Regions from separate parts of the Serratia bockelmannii genome, predicted to be linked through region 1. Evidence: predicted binding sites of a transcription regulator. Region 1 holds the regulator's gene; each other region holds the start of a gene.

Region 1 (4,095 bases):
GTAATCATGGTAAAATCGGCTTTTTTACGTACCGGGATATTTGCGATGAACTCAACCACCCAGGAAAAGCTGCTGGCGCAGGCTGAACGCCTCTGCCAGCAACGCAATGTGCGATTGACGCCGCAACGGCTGGAAGTGCTGCGTCTGATGACTCAGCAACCCGGTGCAATCAGCGCATATGACCTGCTCGATCTGCTGCGCGTCGCCGAACCGCAGGCCAAGCCGCCGACGGTCTACCGCGCGCTGGATTTTCTGCTGGAGCAAGGGTTTATCCATAGAGTGGAATCGGCCAACAGCTACGTGCTGTGCCACCATTTCGAACAGCCGATGCATACGTCCGCGCTGTTTATCTGCGACCGCTGCGGCCAGGTGACCGAACGCACCACCGAAGGCGTGGAAGAAACGCTGCAGAAGCTGGCGCAGGAAGCCGGATTTGCGCTGCGGCACAGCGTGGTGGAAGCGCACGGTCTGTGCGCCGGTTGCGTTGAAGTTGAGGCTTGTGACAGCAAGCATGATTGCGCCGAACACGATCACAGCATCGCCATCAAGAAGAAATAATACGAAGTCAGGTACTTCCCTGTACCTGCAGCCGGGGCGCCAGAGGATGGAGCGACGCCGGCCTGCGCTGTTGCCGGCCGCCGTCAGTGGCGGCCCTGCGTGTTACCAGCGGTGTTTGGTGTGACCTTCCCAGGCTTTCACCTCTTTCTCGGCCGCCTCTTTCTGGTAACCGTAGCGCTCCTGGATTTTACCGACTAGCTGTTCGCGTTTCCCTTCGATGACCGTCAGATCGTCATCGGTCAGCTTGCCCCATTTTTCCTTCACTTTGCCTTTCAGCTGCTTCCAGTTACCGTCGGCTTGATCTTTATTCATAGTCTCTCCGTTAACCTGTGGTGAATCAGTGATCCCTGTCGCCGGCCGGGGTTAAACAGAAGTTTTTCTGGTTGATACTCCCTTCACCTTAAGAAGCACCGCTCCCCTTCATTCACCAGCCACATGATTCATTCTAGTTAAACATGGAAATAAAAAAGCCAAACATCAGAATAAAAAACCATTAAAAAGAAAAATAAACACAAAAAACGCTAACAAACAACGAACTAAACCGGAAATATTCAGGCTGAAAACATGTAAGCAAACATGAATAAAAACATAAGATAAATTAATAATTAACCCAACAAAGCGTCCGGTCTAACGTGCAGCAAACCAGCTGCCGCGCACCTGATGACGGTGCCAAATCCAACCCAGCGCCACGCCACGCAACGTCAGAAACACCGCCAGCGCCAGCCAGAGCCCGTGGTTGCCTAGCAGCGGCACGCTGAACAGCGTCAGACCATATCCTGCCGCGGCCACCGCCATACTGTTACGCATCTCGGCGCCGCGCGTGGCACCGATAAACATGCCGTCCAGCAAATAGCACCACACCCCGACCAGCGGCAGAATAACCTGCCACGGTAAATAGTGGGCGGCCAACGCACGCAGCTCCGGCAAGGAGGTCAACGCCGCCACGATCTGCTGGCCGGTAACGGCATACGCCAGGCCGAAAGCCAACGCGACCAGCCCAGCCTGCCTGCAGGCCGCGTGCCACACCTTACGCAGTTGGCTGCCGTCCCGGGCACCGTAGGCGTGGCCGGAATGGGCCTCCACCGCATAAGCGAAGCCGTCGAGCGCATAGGCGGTAAACGTCAGCAGGTTCATCAACACCGCGTTAACCGCCACCACATCGCTCCCCAGGCGAGCGCCGAAAATGGTCAGCGACGCAAAACACAGCTGCAGCAGCAATGAGCGCAACATGATGTCGCGATTGAGCGCCAGCAGGCGGCGCAGATCGCCACGCCAGGCCTGACGCAGCATCGCCAGGGTAATACCGCGCAGACGCATCACTCGCCACGCCAGCCACAGGCCGAGCAATAGCGTGGCATATTCGGCGATGGCGGTGGCCGCCGCCGCCCCTCGTACGTTCCAGCCCAGGCCCATCACCAGCCAGATATCCAGCACGATGTTCAGCAGGTTGCCGACGATCAGCAGGATCACCGGCGCACGCACGTACTGCACGCCGAGCAGCCAGCCCAGCAGCACCAGGTTGGCCAGCGCCGCCGGTGCGCTCAACCAGCGGATCTCAAGAAAACGCCGCGCCTGCTCCAGCACCTCGCCATCGCCGCCGACGATCCGCAGCGCCAGTTCAATCAGCGGGTAGCGCAACAGGACGATCGCCCCCCCGGCCAACAACGCCAGCAGCAGCGGTTGCATAAAGGCGCGTGCCAGCGCCTGCGGGTTCTTCGCTCCCAGCGCCTGCGCCGCGAGGCCGGTGGTGCTCATGCGCAGGAACAGCAGCAGCATGAACAGGAAGCTGGTCGCCACCGCGCCGATCGCCACGCCTCCCAAATAGATCGGGCTGTCGAGGTGGCCGATCACCGCGGTGTCCACCAGCCCGAGCAGCGGCACGGTGATATTGGAGAAAATCATCGGCAGGGCGAGGCGCCACAGGGCTTTATCGGTGTCGCTGGTGAAGGCGGAAATCAGGCGCATGATGGGATGTTCCTGTGACAGAGTGACGAAGGGCGAGGTCAGAAACAAAAACGCCCCAAAACAGGGGCGATTGATACAGGGAGCGGCGGTGATGGCGCGGCGATTAAATCCAGTCGCCGTTGCGGATCACGCCGACCGCCAGCCCTTCGATCGTGAAATTCTGCTGGCGCAGATCGACCACGATCGGTTGGAATTCATTGTTCTCCGGCAGCAGCTCAACCACGTTACCGTGCTTTTTCAAGCGCTTGACCGTCACTTCGTCTTCGATGCGCGCGACCACGACCTGGCCGTTGCGCACGTCTTGCGTTTTGTGCACCGCCAGCAGATCGCCGTCCAGAATGCCGATGTCGCGCATCGACATGCCGTTCACCCGCAACAGGAAATCGGCGCTCGGTTTAAACAGGGAAGGATCCACCTGGTAGTGCCCTTCGATGTGCTGCTGCGCCAGCAGCGGCTCGCCGGCGGCGACGCGGCCGATCAGCGGCAGCCCTTCTTCTTCTTCCATCAGCAGGCGGATACCGCGCGACGCACCGGAGACGATTTCGATCACGCCTTTGCGTGCCAGCGCCTTCAGGTGCTCTTCGGCGGCGTTAGGCGAACGGAACCCCAGACGCATCGCGATCTCGGCACGCGTTGGCGGCATGCCCGTTTGCGAAATATGATCGCGAATCAGATCGTAGACCTCTTGCTGTCTGGTAGTTAGTGCTTTCATTCCGCCCCCTGTTTGTTTATACAGTCTTGCTGTGAGTATATACAGGTAAGCGCGGATTGGGAACCGAAGAATAAATAAAAATCAGTCAGTAGGCGACTTTCGTCAGCCAAAATGCTGCCACAAGACCGTGCCCCAAACGAACAGCGCCAGCACGATCGCCAGCGACACCGCCGCCGATCCCATGTCCTTGGCCCGCCCGGACAGCTCATGGTGTTCGCTGCCGATGCGATCCACCACCGCCTCGATCGCGCTGTTCAGGATCTCGACGATCATCACCAGCGCCACCGATCCGATCAATAAAATGCGCGCTATCGCACCCACGTCCAGCCAGACAGCCAGTATGATAGCCAGGAGGGTCACCACCAGTTCCTGGCGGAACGCCGCCTCGTGTTGCCAGGCGGCGGAAAGCCCTTTATAAGAATAGCCGGCGGCCTTAATGATGCGGGTCAATCCGGTTGCTTGGTTTGCCATGTTTTCGTGCCTTTCTCAGAGGTCGGTCATAATAAAAAGAGTCTAGAACAGTCCGCGCTGACGGCTCTCGGTTTTCGAACACCACAGATCTGCTACCCGGTTTCTGGTATGCTTGCGGCGCATTGCTAACAAGAGGCTTCACGTTGTTATGTCAGGTTGGCGTAAAATTTATTATAAAATATTGAATTTACCACTTAAATTGTTGGTAAGAAGTAAGGTCATCCCTTCAGATCCGGTCACCGAGCTAGGGTTGGATCCCTCACGGCCGATTTTGTATGTTTTACCTTACAATTCCAAGGCGGATTTGCTGACGCTGCGCACCCAGTGCCTGGCGCAGGATCTGCCCGATCCGCTCAACGCGCTGGAGATCGACGGCACCGTGCTGCCGA
Region 2 (4,095 bases), 750 kb from region 1:
CGTCCACACGCAGTTCGCTGAACATCAGCACCAGCGGTGAAGCCAACTCTTCCAGTTCGATGCGCAGCACCTTGCCCGCCAGGCGTTGGCGAGCGGCTTTCATGCTGCGATCGCGAAACAGCAGGTTATTCAGCGAGGTTTCCAGCGCACCGGTCAGCAGAGGGGTAAACAGCATCGGCATCTCCCTCTCAGAACTTGAAGCCGCGATGCAGGGCGACAATCCCACCGGTCAGGTTGAAATAGGTGACGTTTTCAAAACCGGCGTTGCCCATCATGCCTTTCAGGGTTTCCTGATCGGGGTGCATACGGATCGATTCCGCCAGGTAACGGTAACTGTCCGGATCTTTCACCACCAGCTCGCCGATCTTCGGCAACACATGGAAGGAGTAGGCATCATAAGCCTTGCTCAGCGGAGCCAGCAGCGGCTTGGAGAATTCCAGCACCAACAGGCGCCCGCCCGGCTTCAGCACGCGGAACATCGAGCGCAGCGCTTTGTCTTTGTCGGTCACGTTACGCAGGCCAAAGGAGATGGTGATGCAATCGAAGTAGTTATCTGGGAACGGCAACGCCTCGGCGTTGGCCTGCACGTAATTGATATTGCCGACGATGCCGCGATCGCGCAGCTTCTCCCGCCCCATCTTCAGCATCGAATCGTTGATGTCCGCCAGCACCACCTGCCCCTGCTCGCCGACCATGCGGGAGAACTTGGCCGCCAGGTCGCCGGTACCGCCGGCCAGATCCAGCACGCGCTGCCCACGGCGCACGCCGCTGCAGTCAATGGTGAAACGCTTCCAGATACGATGGATGCCGAACGACATCAGGTCGTTCATCACGTCATACTTTGCCGCTACCGAATGAAAAACGTCCGCCACCATGGCCTGTTTTTCGTCTCTAGCGACGGTGCGAAAACCGAAATCGGTGGTTTCCTGCGGTTGATCTGCCATTGTCCTGCCTGCTATTCAGTCAATTTTGTGTTGATGAGTGTACCAGAAGCCTGGGGAATACCCCACCTCGCCACGGCCTCAGCCGTGCGAAACGAAGCCCGGCTCCCCGGCGGTATCGTCATCGTCTTTCGTCTGCGGCAGCGCGGCGACATCATCGTCGTTCGCCTCTTCCGCGTCATCGTGTTGCGCGCCGGCTTGCTGCGCCAGCAGCGGGTTGATCGGCCGTTTGACCTCAACCCCCAGCGCGCGGAAACCTTCAATTTGGCCGATAAGATTACCACGGCCTTCGCTCAGTTTGTTCATCGCCTGACGATAACTGCCCTGCGCCTTGTCCAGGCTCTGCCCCAGCACGGACATATCGTCCACGAACAGCCGCATCTTGTCATACAGTTTCGCCGCGCGATCGGCGATGCGCTGGGCATTTTGGCTCTGATGCTCATAACGCCACAGGTTGGTGATGGTACGCAGCGCCACCAGCAGCGTGGTCGGGCTGACCAGCATGATGTTGTGCTTGAGCGCTTCGCTGATCAACTCCGGCTCGCGATCGATAGCCAGCAGGAAGGCGGGCTCGACCGGAATGAACATCAGCACATAGTCCAGCGAGCGCAGCCCCGGCAGTTGCTGATAGTCCTTGCGGCCCAGCATGCGGATGTGGCCGCGCAGCGAGGCGATATGTTCGCTCAGCGCCGCCTCGCGCTCCGCCTCATCCTCGCCGTTGAAATAGCGCTCGTAGGCGATCAGCGACATCTTGGCGTCGATCACCACATCCTTGCCCTGCGGCAGGCGTACGATCACATCGGGCTGCATGCGGCTCTGGTGATCCACCCGCACGTTGACCTGCGTTTCATACTCATGCCCTTCGCGCAGGCCAGAGGCTTCCAGCACCCGGCTCAGCACCACCTCGCCCCAGTTGCCCTGCGTTTTGTTGTCGCCTTTCAGCGCCTTGGTGAGGTTGATCGCCTCGCGCGCCATCTGCGCGTTCAACTGCTGCAGATTGCGTATCTCGTGCGTCAGCGTGTGGCGCTCCCGCGCCTCCTGGCCAAAGCTGTCCTGAACCTGGCGGCGGAAACCGTTCAGCTGTTCGCGCAGCGGCAGCAGTAAACGATCCAGGCTTTGCTTATTTTGCTCGTCCACCTTGCGGCCGCTGTGTTCAAAAATGCGGTTGGCGAGATTTTCAAACTGGGTGGTGAGGCGCTGTTCGCTGTTGATCAGCAGGCGTTGCTTCTCCTCCGCCGCCATACGCGTCTCTTCCAGACGGATGGTGACTTCGCGCAGCTCGGCCTCCTGCGCGCTGTTAACCTCGCGCTGGGCGCGCAGCTCCTGATTGAGCAGTTCGCATTCGTTGCGCCAATGATTGAGCTGTTGCAGCTTCTCATGTCCGGCCGCCAGCTGGCTGTGCAGGTTGCGCAGCTCCAGCTCGCTCTGGCGCGACTGCTGTTCGTGGCGCTGCAGGGCCTCCTGCCGCACGGCCGTTTCCTGCTGCGCCTGCTGCAATGCTTGCTCCAGCAACCGCAGTTCGGTTTCATGTTGCGCATTCGTCTGCTGCACCCGCAGACTGGCGATCAGCCACCCCAACAGCATGCCGATCGCGACGCCGCCAATCCCATAAATCAGACTGGTATCCACCCTGCCTCCTGTTGCACCTTGCCGTTCCGGCGTTTCGCACGCCCATTGCCCGTCACGTTAAGGGGAGGCTGTATGGATGTCCAGCCTGATTTTGCCCGCCGCGCACAATATTGCGCGGCGCTACGCAATTTAGCGAGAAATCAGCCCAGCCACTGGCTGAGCCACTTGATGCCGAACGCCCCCGGCGCCAGAATGCCGAACGCCCAGATCATCGCCGACGTGACGTTGGCCAGTTGGAAATAGCGCTGCGGCATGCCGCAAATGCCGCCCACCAGCGGCACCACGGCGCGCAGCGGGCCGAAAAAGCGGCCGATGAAAATGCCCAGCACGCCCCAGCGCTCAAAGAAGGCATGGCCGCGCGCCAGCAGCTGCGGATTGCGCGACAGCGGCCACATATGGGCCACGCGATCCTGATAGTGATAGCCGATCCAGTAAGAGAGCCAGTCGCCGAAAAACGCCCCGGCGGCGGCGGCGACCCAAATCGGCCAAAAGGCGATGCCGCTTTCGCCGATCAGCGCGCCCAGCGCCAGCAGGATCACCGTGGCCGGCAGCAGCAGCGACAAAAACGCCAGCGACTCACCGAACGCCAGGAAGAAGATGATGGGAATGGCCCAGCCTTCGTGCTGACGCACGACGTCACTGACCCAGTTGATAACGTCATTGAGGCTCAATGCAGGGCTCCTGATACGCGATGGTTCGCCGCCTAGGGTAAGCCGGGGCGAGTTAAACCCCGGCTAAACACGCGGCAATTTACTCGAGGTAGAACGCCTGCAGCGCTTCGCGCTGGGCCGCGCCCAGGCCGTATTCCGCTTCCAGCCAGCGGTCAGTGGAGCCGTATTGCTGGCGGATGCAGCCCAGCGCCGTCATCAGGAACTCCTCGCGCGCGCTGAGCACGTAGGCGAATTGCTCCAGCGCCGCCGCATTCAGCTTGATAGACAGCTGATCCAGCATCTGCTCGCGGAAAGTGGCCAGCGTGGTTTCAGTCAGCAGATAGTCTTCCAGCACCGTCGCTTCGTCGGCGCCCAGCGCGAACAGCACCAGCGCCGAACCGACCCCAGTGCGATCCTTGCCGACCGCGCAGTGCTGCACGATCGCGCCGCCGCCAGGGTTGCTCAACAGCTGCGCCAGCCGCTGATAGGCCGCATTGCCGAACGGCAGGCGGCGATACAGCTCCAGCATGAACGCCCGGGCGTCGAAAGCGGCCAGCGTTTCGTTGGTGAGCTTTTCCAGGTTGGCGTTAACTTCGCTGCTCAGCGGGTTAGCCGGCACGTGGTGATAGTCGGCGCCATTCCACAGAATATCCGGTTTGGCCTGCACTTCGTCGGCATCGCGGTAGTCCAGCACGGAACGTACCGGCACTCCAGCGAGGAAAGTGCAGTCGCTTTCCGTCAGCCGTTCGAGAGAACCGGAGCGGAACAGCAGGCCGCGTTTGATGCGGCGCCCGTCGGCCACGCCGTTGCCGCCGAAGTCACGGAAGTTAATGCCGCCGTCGAGCGGCGCAAGCGAAGGATGAAGCAGGATCTGG
Region 3 (4,095 bases), 1.8 Mb from region 1:
AGGTCATGCTGCCGCTCACCACCGGCACATGCCCCATGATGCAATTGACCAGCGTGGTCTTGCCCACGCCGTTGCGCCCAAGCAGCACGGTACACTGGCCGCGCGGCAGCTCCAGGTTGATGTCCCACAGGGTATGATTTTGCCCGTAAAATTGATTGACCGATCTCAGGCTCAGCATTTGGCATTCTCCTCATAGACACAGGCGCCCATCCACTCGTTGGTGGGGTGCAACAAAGGCCGCATTGGCGGTTGATTTCCCGAGTGTGGCAATGTCTGGAACAAAATGCCGTCCATCCGATTCACCTGAGCAATGTCTGCGGTGGACGGAAAGACAGTCAGTATGTCGTGAAAAACGACGTTTATGACGACTTGGTGTCGTTCTCGCGCTTTTACGAGGGGTAGCCAGGCGGCGGTTGCACGCCGCATTCGGCAGCGCATTATGCTGTCGCGCCTCGTTCGCACGCTGAAAGATAAAGCAACTCCCAGGCCAGTTTTGCTACTGGCCGAAAAGGGGGGATGTTATCGCTTTGTTAACCCTCTGCCAGGCCTGATGCGCTCTGCCGCGGTGGCCTGAAAATACGCCGAGAAGTTAACCCGGACGTTTTTTGCACTCATGTGGTGCCCTTTGGTGAGGACATGGTGCAAGGCATTGTGCCGCCGTCAAGAGCGATCCGCGAGAAAGGGGCCGATGCGATTTTGGCAATGGGGATTTTTAGTATTAATCGGCATAAACAAAGCGATATTTTTATGAAAAAATAACTAAAAAAGCCATTTTAGCGGGTGTAAAGGGCGAAAAGCTTTCTTTCCGTAACTCCCGCCCCGGGCGGGACGGTGAGAGTTATCCACTATTCCTGTGGATAACCTTGTGTATTAGATTTAGAAAAACGCTGTAAAGCGAGAGCGGACGCGGGTTCTGTTCGCTTTGCCCGCATTCTCGTCTTTTTATTAAAACTTTTATATATCAATATATTAACTAAAATCAAGACGCAGGGGTATTGATCAGGTCTCTATGTATGATTTTTCGACGCGGTGCTATCAATAAGTTAATTCGCGGCAAGTTCTGGGGATAAATCTGTTATTGACAATAAAAATGTCACCCGGCTGTAACGTCACGGTGCAATGACATTGCCGCAGTGCCGGGTGCAGCGACGAATCCGCTTGAAGCTGGTTTTATATCCAGTATCATGGGCACTGGCGCAAATCGCCGACACTTTCCATAATTAGGGGCCATATCCGGCGCAGAGCCGGCTGGCCGCCTGAGCGCGCGCATCTCCACAGGGTAGCCGAGCAATGAGTAAACTTTTCAAACTGCATTCCGAGTTCAAACCGGCCGGCGATCAGCCGGAAGCCATCCGCAAGCTGGAAGAGGGGCTGGAAGACGGCCTGGCGCACCAGACGCTGCTGGGGGTTACCGGTTCGGGCAAGACGTTCACTATCGCCAACGTGATAGCCGATCTGAATCGGCCGACCATGGTACTGGCGCCGAACAAGACGCTGGCGGCGCAGCTGTACGGTGAAATGAAAGCGTTTTTCCCGGAGAATGCGGTGGAGTACTTCGTCTCCTACTACGACTACTACCAGCCGGAAGCCTACGTGCCCAGCTCCGACACCTTCATTGAAAAAGATGCTTCGGTGAACGAGCACATCGAGCAGATGCGTCTTTCCGCCACCAAGGCACTGCTGGAGCGGCGCGACGTGGTGGTGGTGGCGTCGGTGTCGGCGATCTACGGCCTGGGCGATCCGGATCTTTACCTGAAGATGATGCTGCACCTGACTCAGGGCATGATCATCGATCAGCGATCCATTTTGCGCCGCCTGGCGGAGCTGCAGTATTCCCGCAACGATCAGGCTTTCCAGCGCGCCACCTTCCGCGTGCGCGGCGAGGTGATCGATATCTTCCCGGCGGAATCAGACGAGCTGGCGCTGCGCGTCGAACTGTTCGATGAAGAAGTGGAACGGCTGTCGCTGTTCGATCCGCTGACCGGGCAGATTGAGCAGGTGGTGCCGCGTTTTACCATCTACCCGAAATCGCACTACGTGACGCCGCGTGAGCGGATCATGCAGGCGATGGAAGAGATCAAGGTTGATCTGGCGGACCGCCGCAAGGTGCTGCTGGCCAACAGCAAGCTGCTGGAAGAGCAGCGCCTGACGCAGCGCACCCAGTTCGATCTGGAGATGATGAACGAGCTGGGTTACTGCTCGGGCATCGAAAACTACTCGCGCTATCTGTCCGGGCGCGCCGAGGGCGAGCCGCCGCCGACGCTGTTCGACTACCTGCCGGCGGACGGCCTGCTGGTGGTCGACGAATCCCACGTGACCATTCCGCAGATCGGCGCGATGTTCAAGGGCGACCGCGCGCGCAAGGAAACGCTGGTGGAGTACGGCTTCCGTTTGCCGTCGGCGCTGGACAACCGCCCGCTGCGCTTCGAGGAGTTCGAGGCGCTGGCGCCGCAGACCATCTATGTTTCCGCGACGCCGGGCAAATATGAGCTGGAGAAATCCGGCGGCGATCTGATCGATCAGGTGGTGCGGCCGACCGGGTTGCTGGATCCGATCGTGGAAGTGCGACCGGTCGCCACCCAGGTGGACGATCTGCTCTCCGAGATCCGCAAGCGCGCGACGATCAACGAGCGCGTGCTGGTGACCACCCTGACTAAACGCATGGCGGAAGACCTGACCGAATACCTGGAAGAGCATGGCGAGCGCGTGCGCTACCTGCACTCGGACATCGATACCGTGGAACGGGTCGAAATCATCCGTGACCTGCGTCTGGGCGAGTTCGACGTGCTGGTGGGCATCAACCTGTTGCGTGAGGGGCTCGACATGCCTGAGGTGTCGCTGGTGGCGATTCTGGACGCCGACAAGGAAGGCTTCCTGCGTTCCGAGCGTTCGCTGATCCAGACCATCGGCCGCGCGGCACGTAACCTGAACGGCAAGGCGATCCTGTATGGCGATCGCATCACCGATTCGATGGCCAAGGCGATCGGTGAAACCGAGCGGCGCCGCGCCAAGCAGCAGGCCTACAACGAAGCCAACGGCATCGTGCCGCAGGGGCTGAACAAGAAGATCGGCGACATTCTGCAGATCGGCCAACCGGTCAACCGCACCAAGAGCAAAGGCAAGGGCAAGGCGGTGGAGGGCGGCGCTCAGCTGCAGAACCTCACGCCGAAAGCGCTGGATCAGAAAATTCGCGATCTGGAAGCGCAGATGTACACCCACGCGCAAAACCTGGAGTTCGAGCAGGCGGCTGCGCTGCGCGACGAAATCCACCAGCTGCGCGAGCAGTTCATCGCGATTTCCTGACCGTTGGACGGCGCCCGCGCCGTGGGCGTCAAAATTCCTTGTCGGCCGCGCCAAAGCTGTTATGGTGTGCGGCCCGATTTGACCACGAAGAGTACCGAACATGAGCCAACACCAGTCTAAAGACCCGCTGCACGGCGTAACGCTGGAGCAACTGCTGAATAAACTGGTGGATCACTATGGTTGGTCCGAACTGGGCGCGCGCATTCGCATCAACTGCTTCCGCAGCGATCCGAGCATCAAGTCCAGCCTGAAGTTTTTGCGTCGCACGCCCTGGGCGCGCAAAGAGGTGGAAGATCTGTATATCGATATGGTCAGCCATCCCGCCCCAGCCAGCGATAATCCCTGGCTGCGCGGGCGAGACGGTTAAATTCGGTCAGCGGTGCGCGGCCAGCTCCACCAGCGCGTGATCCAGCGCCTGGCGCAGCAGCTGGCGATCGTGGCGGTAGGGGATGTCGCTCGCTTCCAGCGGTTGCTGAATCACCACCCGATCCTGCACTTCACTGGCATCCACCGCCGGGCCGACGATCAGCGCATCGATCATCCGGCGGCCGATCTTCTCTTCCATCAGCGTCAGCTTATCCTTTAACGACAGCGCCGCGGCGGCCACGCTCAGCTCGCGGCCGAGGTTGCCGATATAGATCATGCTGGCGCTGCTGCGGCGCAGCGCCTGGGTGAGATCGTCCAGCAGCAGCAGCGGCATCAGGCTGGTGAGGAAGCTGCCCGGCCCGATCAGGATCACGTCGGCCTGTGCGATGGCGTCCAGCGCTTCGCGCGTGGCGTTGACCGGGGGCG

What was found. The regulator LexA, encoded in region 1, represses DNA repair genes until DNA is damaged. The targets are predictions, from matches to a motif close to TNCTGTATGTACATACAGNA.
Region 2: the regulator LexA is predicted to act here: its motif matches at 2,637-2,656, upstream of rmuC (DNA recombination protein RmuC).
Region 3: the regulator LexA is predicted to act here: its motif matches at 1,163-1,182, upstream of uvrB (excinuclease ABC subunit UvrB).

What each region holds. Positions count from the first base shown of each region.
Region 1 covers NZ_CP196512.1:4,730,392-4,734,486, forward strand. Annotated here, with positions in the region: gene zur (zinc uptake transcriptional repressor Zur) at 46-558, shown strand; gene ACSJLU_RS22480 (CsbD family protein) at 661-870, opposite strand; gene dinF (MATE family efflux transporter DinF) at 1,186-2,523, opposite strand; gene lexA (transcriptional repressor LexA) at 2,627-3,235, opposite strand; gene ACSJLU_RS22495 (diacylglycerol kinase) at 3,338-3,706, opposite strand; gene plsB (glycerol-3-phosphate 1-O-acyltransferase PlsB) at 3,855-4,095, shown strand, end outside.
Region 2 covers NZ_CP196512.1:260,968-265,062, reverse strand. Annotated here, with positions in the region: gene ubiJ (ubiquinone biosynthesis protein UbiJ) at 1-175, opposite strand, end outside; gene ubiE (bifunctional demethylmenaquinone methyltransferase/2-methoxy-6-polyprenyl-1,4-benzoquinol methylase UbiE) at 189-944, opposite strand; gene rmuC (DNA recombination protein RmuC) at 1,023-2,570, opposite strand; gene ACSJLU_RS01220 (DedA family protein) at 2,711-3,241, opposite strand; gene ACSJLU_RS01215 (tyrosine-protein phosphatase) at 3,321-4,095, opposite strand, start outside.
Region 3 covers NZ_CP196512.1:1,309,766-1,313,860, forward strand. Annotated here, with positions in the region: gene ACSJLU_RS06270 (ATP-binding cassette domain-containing protein) at 1-178, opposite strand, end outside; gene ACSJLU_RS06275 (hypothetical protein) at 637-759, shown strand; gene uvrB (excinuclease ABC subunit UvrB) at 1,291-3,303, shown strand; gene ACSJLU_RS06285 (VF530 family DNA-binding protein) at 3,404-3,670, shown strand; gene ACSJLU_RS06290 (gluconeogenesis factor YvcK family protein) at 3,677-4,095, opposite strand, start outside.